DNA from 2 places in the Agromyces sp. NPDC058104 genome. Region 2 is predicted to be linked to the other one. Evidence: predicted binding sites of a transcription regulator. Region 2 holds the regulator's gene; the other holds the start of a gene.
The links. The regulator HspR, encoded in region 2, represses chaperone genes until heat shock. The targets are predictions, from matches to a motif close to AAGTTGAGTCNNNNNGACTCAACTT.

Region 1: ACFVTH_RS09340 (Hsp20/alpha crystallin family protein) is a predicted target of HspR. The motif match lies at 1,242-1,266, and genes of this name have one in related genera.

What each region holds. Positions count from the first base shown of each region.
Region 1 is NZ_JBHVTD010000002.1:294,927-298,324, forward strand. It holds partial or broken gene ACFVTH_RS09335 (DUF998 domain-containing protein) at 618-1,133, shown strand; gene ACFVTH_RS09340 (Hsp20/alpha crystallin family protein) at 1,285-1,737, shown strand; gene ACFVTH_RS09345 (GNAT family N-acetyltransferase) at 1,734-2,033, shown strand; gene ACFVTH_RS09350 (M20/M25/M40 family metallo-hydrolase) at 2,363-3,398, opposite strand, start outside.
Region 2 is NZ_JBHVTD010000001.1:1,371,436-1,374,833, forward strand. It holds gene ACFVTH_RS06495 (hypothetical protein) at 1-571, shown strand, start outside; gene ACFVTH_RS06500 (hypothetical protein) at 621-1,256, opposite strand; gene ACFVTH_RS06505 (heat shock protein transcriptional repressor HspR) at 1,253-1,675, opposite strand; gene ACFVTH_RS06510 (DnaJ C-terminal domain-containing protein) at 1,679-2,674, opposite strand; gene ACFVTH_RS06515 (nucleotide exchange factor GrpE) at 2,788-3,398, opposite strand, start outside.

The DNA.
Region 1 (3,398 bases), on a different contig from region 2:
TGATTCCCGTTGATCGAAGGTCGACGATGAGGGGTGTGTGCGCGGGGGTGGCCCCCGCCTCATTCGACCTGGGGCTCGCATCGCGGTTCCACGTGGTGCACCCGGTCGCAGCCGGCCGTGGGGGGCATGGTCGGCCCGTCATCGCGCCCGAGGCGCTCGCCGCGAGTCATCCGGGCCGCCTCGTCTCACTCGTGCGCCGCCTCTACGCGGCGCTCATCGCCGTCGCGATCTCGATCGTGCTCGCCGGCGTGCTGGCGCCCGCGGCCCTCGATCCCGCGAGCGCCCTCGACGTCGTCGGGCTCATCCCCGCGCTCGCCGGCGGGGCGGCGGTGTGCGCCGCGCTGCTCGCGGTCTCGGCCTCGCACGCCGGTCTCGCCTCGATCGCGCACCTTCGCCTGCCCGGCCTCGCACCGGGGCCGCGCGCGGCCGCCAACGGCCTCGCGTGGGCGGCGCTCGCCCTCCTCGCCGTGCACTTCACCGCGGCGGCATTCGAGCCGCTGCCCGGCGGGCATCGCGCGATCGGCTGCCTGCTCGGGGCCGGCTTCGGTTTTGGCACGTACCGACTGCACCGGCATGCGCTCGACCACGAGGCCTACCGCAGCTTCAACCTGGTCGCGATGCTGCTGGCGGCGGGCAGCCTCGCGAGCATGAGCCTCACGCCGACGGGCGACTGGTGGGCGCACAACTTCAGCACGCTCGGCACGTCGAACGACCTCGCCGCCGCCTGCTTCAACGTCGCCGTGGTCGTCTCGGGCGCGGGCATGGCAGGGCTGTCCGGCGCGCTCACGCGGGCGCTCGCGACGGGCGCGTTCGCCATCCGCCGAGGGGCGCGCACGACGATGCGGGTGTTCATCGGGCTCGTCGGGTTCGGGCTCATGGGCGTCGGCACGGTGCCGATCGACCGCGAGACCGATCTCCACAACGCCTTCGCCCTCGGCGCGGCGGTCGCGTTCATGCTCCTCTGCATCGGCGCGCCCTGGTACGCGAGGCGGATGCCCCGCCGCCTCCTCGTCTTCTCCTACGCCGCGCTGGCGCTCGAGCTCGTGGCGATGGCGGGGTACGACGCCCTCGGCTGGTTCAGCCTGACCGTCTTCGAGATCATCGCCTTCGCGCTCGTGTTCGCCTGGCTCATCGCGCTCGTCGCGACGACCTCCGCCCACCACCACCATTCGCGCCCTCGTTCGCTGTCGGCGCACGGCGGACCGGAATCCTCCGACGTGCTCGGCGTTATGTTCGGTAGAGAGTTGAGTCGAGACGGCTCAATGTCACCGATCAGGAGGAAAGATGGCCACCGCCTACGACCCGTTCCGCGACCTCGACCGAGTCGCGTCCGCGCTGTTCGAGCCCCGCCGCGGGCCGCGCCGCATGCCGATGGATCTCTACCGCGACGGCGACCACTACGTGCTCACCGCCGACCTTCCGGGCATCGACCCCGGTTCCGTCGACATCGACGTGGACGGCCAGTTGCTCACGATCCGGGCTGAGCGCACCCTCGCCGCCGGCGACGGCGTGAAGTGGATCACCCGCGAGCGCGAGGCCGCATCGTTCCTGCGTCAGCTGAACCTCGGCCAGGGCGTCGACACCGAGCGCATCTCGGCGAGCTACACGAACGGCGTGCTGAGCGTCACCATCCCCGTCAGCGAGAAGGCGAAGCCGCGCAAGATCGCGGTCGAGCACGGGGATGCCTCGGGCTCCGAGTCGCCCGTGACCGAGCGCGTCGAGCCGGTCGAGCAGTGACCGGCGACACCGGCACCGTCGAGATCACGCGACTCGACGAGCGCCATCGCTACCAGCTCGTCGTCGACGGCGAGCGCGCCGGATTCGCCCAGTACCGCCTCGAGCCCGGCCGGGTGGTGTTCACCCACACCGTCATCAAGCCCGAGTACGAGGGCCGGGGCCTCGGCAGCCGGTTGGCGAAGTTCGTGCTCGACGACGCCGTGGCGCGGGGCGAGCGCATCGTCCCCGAATGCCCGTTCATCGCCGCGTACCTCCGGAGGCACGACGACTACGAGGCATCCGTCGACTGGCCCTGACCTGGGCGACGACCGCGAACGGAACGGCCGGTGATCGGAGGATCACCGGCCGTTCCGCATGCCGGTGCGGAATCACCCCCTGTTGGGGGCGGTGCGCCGCGACCTGTGCGGGATTACCATTTCGAGCACAACCCGAGTCCGACCCGACCGGACCGGCCGGTCATGCCTCGACGGCCGAGCGATCGGAATGTCCCTATCGATCGCTCGGGTCAGGCTCGCCGAGCTCAGTTCGGGTCGCTCGGCGAGAGGGTCTCCCCAGGAGACCGCGATGGGGTGGGAGGTAGGGTTCCCACCCCATCGTCACGCGCTCGGCGACCCTGGCCGGTGCTTCAGGCGCGCTCGGCGAACCCGCGGATGAAGAGCGTCTGCGCGGCGATCATCCGCTCGATCTCACCGGGGTCGACCGACTCGTCGGAGGCGTGGATCCGCGACTGCGCGGTGTCCTCGGCGCCCCAGAGGATGATGGCCGAGCCGGGCGAGACCTTCTGGAGCGACGCCACGAGCGGGATCGACGCCCCGCTGCCGATGTTCTCGACCGCGGCGCCGTAGGCCTGCTCGAGCGCGGACTCCGCGGCGACGATCGCCGGGTTCGAGGCATCCACCGCGAAGGCGTGACCCACCTTCACCTTCTCGACCTCGACCTCGCAGTTCCACGGCCGCTGCGATCGCAGGTGCGACATCAGGGCCTCGAGCTGCGCGTCGCCGTCGGACCCCGGCACGATCCGCATCGACAGCTTCGCGGTGACCGAGGGCAGCAGCACGTTCGAGGCCTCGGCGGTGTTCGGCAGGTCCATGCCGAGCACCGTCACCGAGGACTTCGCCCAGATGCGGTCGGAGAGCGAGCCCGTGCCGAGGAACTCCACGCCGGGCAGGATCGCCGAGCCCTCGCGGTACACGTCCTCGTCCATGTCGGCGCCGCTCCACGACGAGCTGTCGACGCCGGGGATCACCGTGTCGCCGTGCTCGTCGTGGAGTGTGTCGAGGATGCGGATCATCGCCGTCATCGCGTCGGGTGCCGCACCGCCGAACATGCCCGAGTGCACGGGGTTGGCGAGCGTGCGCACGGTCACCGTGCAGGCGACGTCGCCGCGGAGCGCGGTCGTGAGACCGGGGCGCCCGACCCGCTGCGGGCCGATGTCGCCGATGACGTAGGCGTCGGCGGCGAAGAGCTCGGGGTTGGCCTCGACGAAGCCCTCGAGGTGCGAGATCGTCTCCTCCTCGCCCTCGACGAGGATCTTGATGCGGCACGGGCGATCGGGCCCGATGAGCTTCAGCGTGCCGTAGTGGATGACGAGGCCCGACTTGTCGTCGGCGGCGCCGCGGCCGTAGATGCGGCCGTCGTCCTTCGTGACGGGCTCGAAGGGG
Region 2 (3,398 bases):
CGCGCTGGCGCCGCTGCCGCAGCCGGGCGGATCGCTGCCGACGGCGGCGGCTGATGCCGCGCTGCACGAGGATTCGCAGGCAGTTCGGGTCGGCGCCGACGTCGCGGCGCCGGCCGTCTCGCGGGAGTCCTACGTCGCCACCACCGGCTCGCAGACCCTCGTCGCCGGCGGCACGAACGTGGACTGGGCGAAGCTCGTGCTCGTCGAGGGCGGCTGGCCGCTGAGCGACGAGAACGTGACGTTCATGATGCGGTGGATGCGGCAGGAGAACGGCGCCGACAACTGGTGGAACCGCAACAACCCGCTGAACAACGGGCAGGGCTCCGGCGGCGGTTCGGGCCTCGGCAGCTACCCCACCCTCGTCGAGGCGGCCTACTACGCCGCTGAGAACCTGCAGTCGGGACGCTATCCAGAGGTCGACGCGGCCCTCGCGCGCGGCGATTCGGCCGACGCGACCGCCCAGGCGATCTGGGCCTCGGTCTGGGCGTCGAGCCACTACGGCTACGGCACGCACTGGAGCTCGCGCCCCTACGAGGTCATCGAGGCGCCGGCCTCGGCCTGGGGCCGCTGAGGCCGATCGCACCGCAGCACTCCGCGCGAGCCGCCCGGCTCGTGCGTGATCAGCGCGACGCGCGCTGGGCCCGGCCCGCGAAGACGCGACCGAAGAGCCACCACACGAGCCAGCCGATGCCGACGGTGACCGCCAGTGCGCACAGCACGAAGACCGTGAGCGGGGCGGGATCGCCGCCGAAGAAGACGAGGCCGGTTCCGCCATCGACGACCGCGGCGACGACGAAGGTCAGGACGAAGTAGACGACGCCGTTCACGAACAGCTGGACGACCAGGCCGATGCCGGCGGACGACCAGGTCACCGCGTGCGGGGCGGGGTGGCCGCGACGCCGCAGCGCGACGACGCTGCCGACGATGCCGGCGGCGAAGGCGACGACGCCGAGCAGCACGGGGACGACGACGAGCCAGGGCTGCGCGGCGACCGCGCCACCGCCGACGAGCGTCGTGAGGAACCCGACGATCGCCGCCCCGCCGAGCCCGCCGGTGGCGAGGCCGACGACGACGAAGACCGCGAGCACCACGACGAAGACCAGCGCGGGCAGCAGGCCGATCGAGAAGCCGAGCGTCACGAGCGGCAGCGCCCAAGCGCCGACCGGTCCGGCCGATCGCACGGGCGCGCCGGGGCCGGACGCCGTCGCCGCGCCCGCCGTCGGCGCCCCAGCCGGGGCCGGCGCGACGCCGCTCATCCGCGCTCCAGCGGGCGCCAGACGACGACCGCGTTCTCGCGGCGCACCCGGGTGCCGGCCTTGAGACTGATCACCTCGCCCGCCGAACCGGCCGCGAAGACGCGACGGCCGGGGCGGTTCAGCATCTCGTCGGCGAGCGCGCCCTCGAGCTCGCGCACCCGCGCGCGCAGGGTCGCGACCTCCTCCTCGAGCCCGAGCACCCGGCGGATGCCCTCGAGGCTCACGCCCTCGCTCGAGAGCTGCGCGATCTCGCGCAGCTGGACGACGTCGTGCATCGAGTAGCGCCGCGACTTGCCCGCCGTACGGGTGGGCGAGACGAGACCCAGCCGGTCGTACTGCCGCAGCGTCTGCGGGTGCATGCCTGCGAGCTCGGCCGCGACGGAGATCACGAAGAGCGGGCTCCTCTCGTGCACCTCCATCACCTAGCCCTTCGCCTTGGCGAGCAGCTCGTCGCGCGGGTTCTCGTCGGGCAGCGCGGCGGCGAGCGCCTCGACGGCCGCCTGCGCGTCCTTCGAGAGGTGCGACGGCACCGCGATCTGGACCACGGCGAGCAGGTCGCCGGTGCCCTTCTTCGTCTCGACGCCGCGGCCCTTCACGCGCAGCACGCGTCCGCTCGGCGTGCCGGGCGCGACGCGGAGCTTCACGGGGTCGCCGCCGAGCGTCGGCACCTGGATGGTCGCGCCCAGTGCGGCCTCGGCGAAGGTCACCGGCACGGTGACGCGGAGGTTCAGGCCGTCGCGCTCGAAGACGGGGTGCTTGCGCACGTTGACGGTGAGGATGAGGTCGCCCGCCTCGCCGCCGTCGGGCGAGGGGTGGCCCTTGCCGCGCAGCCGGATCTTCTGCCCGTCGGAGACGCCGGCGGGGATGCGCACCGTGATCGGCTTGCCCTCGGCCGTCTGCAGGGTGACCTGGTCGCCCTTGGTCGCGGTGACGAAGTCGAGCGTGGTCGTGGCGGTGACGTCGCGACCGGGAGTGGGGCCGCCGAACCCGCGGTAGCCGCCCGTCGACTGGCCGAAGCGGCCGCCGCCGAAGAGCCCGCCGAGCAGGTCGTCGTAGTCGCCGCCCTGCTGGAAGGTGTACGACTGGCTGCGGCCCGGCCCGCCCTGGCCGAACATTCCGCCGAAGACGTCGTCGAATCCGCCGGCGCCGCCCGCACCGCCGGGCGCGGTGAATCGCGCGCCCGAGCCCATCGCCCGGATCGCGTCGTACTCCTTGCGCTGCTCGGGATCGGCGAGCACGGAGTGCGCCTCGCTGATCTCCTTGAACTTCGCCTCGGCGGCGGCGTCGCCGGCGTTGGAGTCGGGGTGGTACTTTCGCGCGAGCTTGCGGTAGACCTTCTTCAGCTCCGCGTCGCTCACGTCCTTGGAGACGCCGAGCACCTGGTAGAAGTCCTTGTCGAACCAGTCCTGACTGGCCATCGGCACCTCCTCTCTCTGAGTCTGTCTGAAACGGGTCCGGTGGTCGAGTAGTGCGCATCGGGACCTGATGCTCGGTCCCGAGACGCGTCGCTACTCGACCACCGGGTGGTTCGCTACGCCGACGGGGTCGTGACGACGACCTTCGCCGCGCGGAGCTGCACGCCGCCCAGCATGTAGCCGGTCTCGACGACGTCGGCGACGGTGTCGACCTCGACGTCGGCGCTCGGCTGCTGGAAGATCGCCTCGTGACGCTGCGGGTCGAACGGCTCGCCGACCTCGCCGAAGGCCGTGAGCCCGAGCCTCTCGACGGCGCCGCGGAGCTTGGCGGCGATCGTCGCGAAGGCTGAGTCGCCCTCGAGGTCGCCGTGCTTCTCGGCCCGGTCGAGGTCGTCGAGCACCGGCAGCAGCACGGCGACGGCCGCGCCGACCGCGCGCTCGCGCTCGACCTCGCGGTTCGCCTCGGTGCGCTTGCGGTAGTTCGCGTACTCGGCGGTGACCCGCTTGAGGTCGGCGAGATGCTCGTCGCTCGGGTCCTGGACCTCGGCGTTCGCCGCGTTCAGGATGTCGTCGACCGTGAGCTCGGCCTCGTCGTCGAACGAGCCGGATGCCTCGGCGCCCGAGTCGTTCGAGGCGCCCGCCTCGGGGGCGCCCTCCTCGGGCGCCCCGTCGGCCTCCGGCTGCCGAACCTGACCGGTCTCGGGGTCGATCCTCCGCTTGTCGCGGA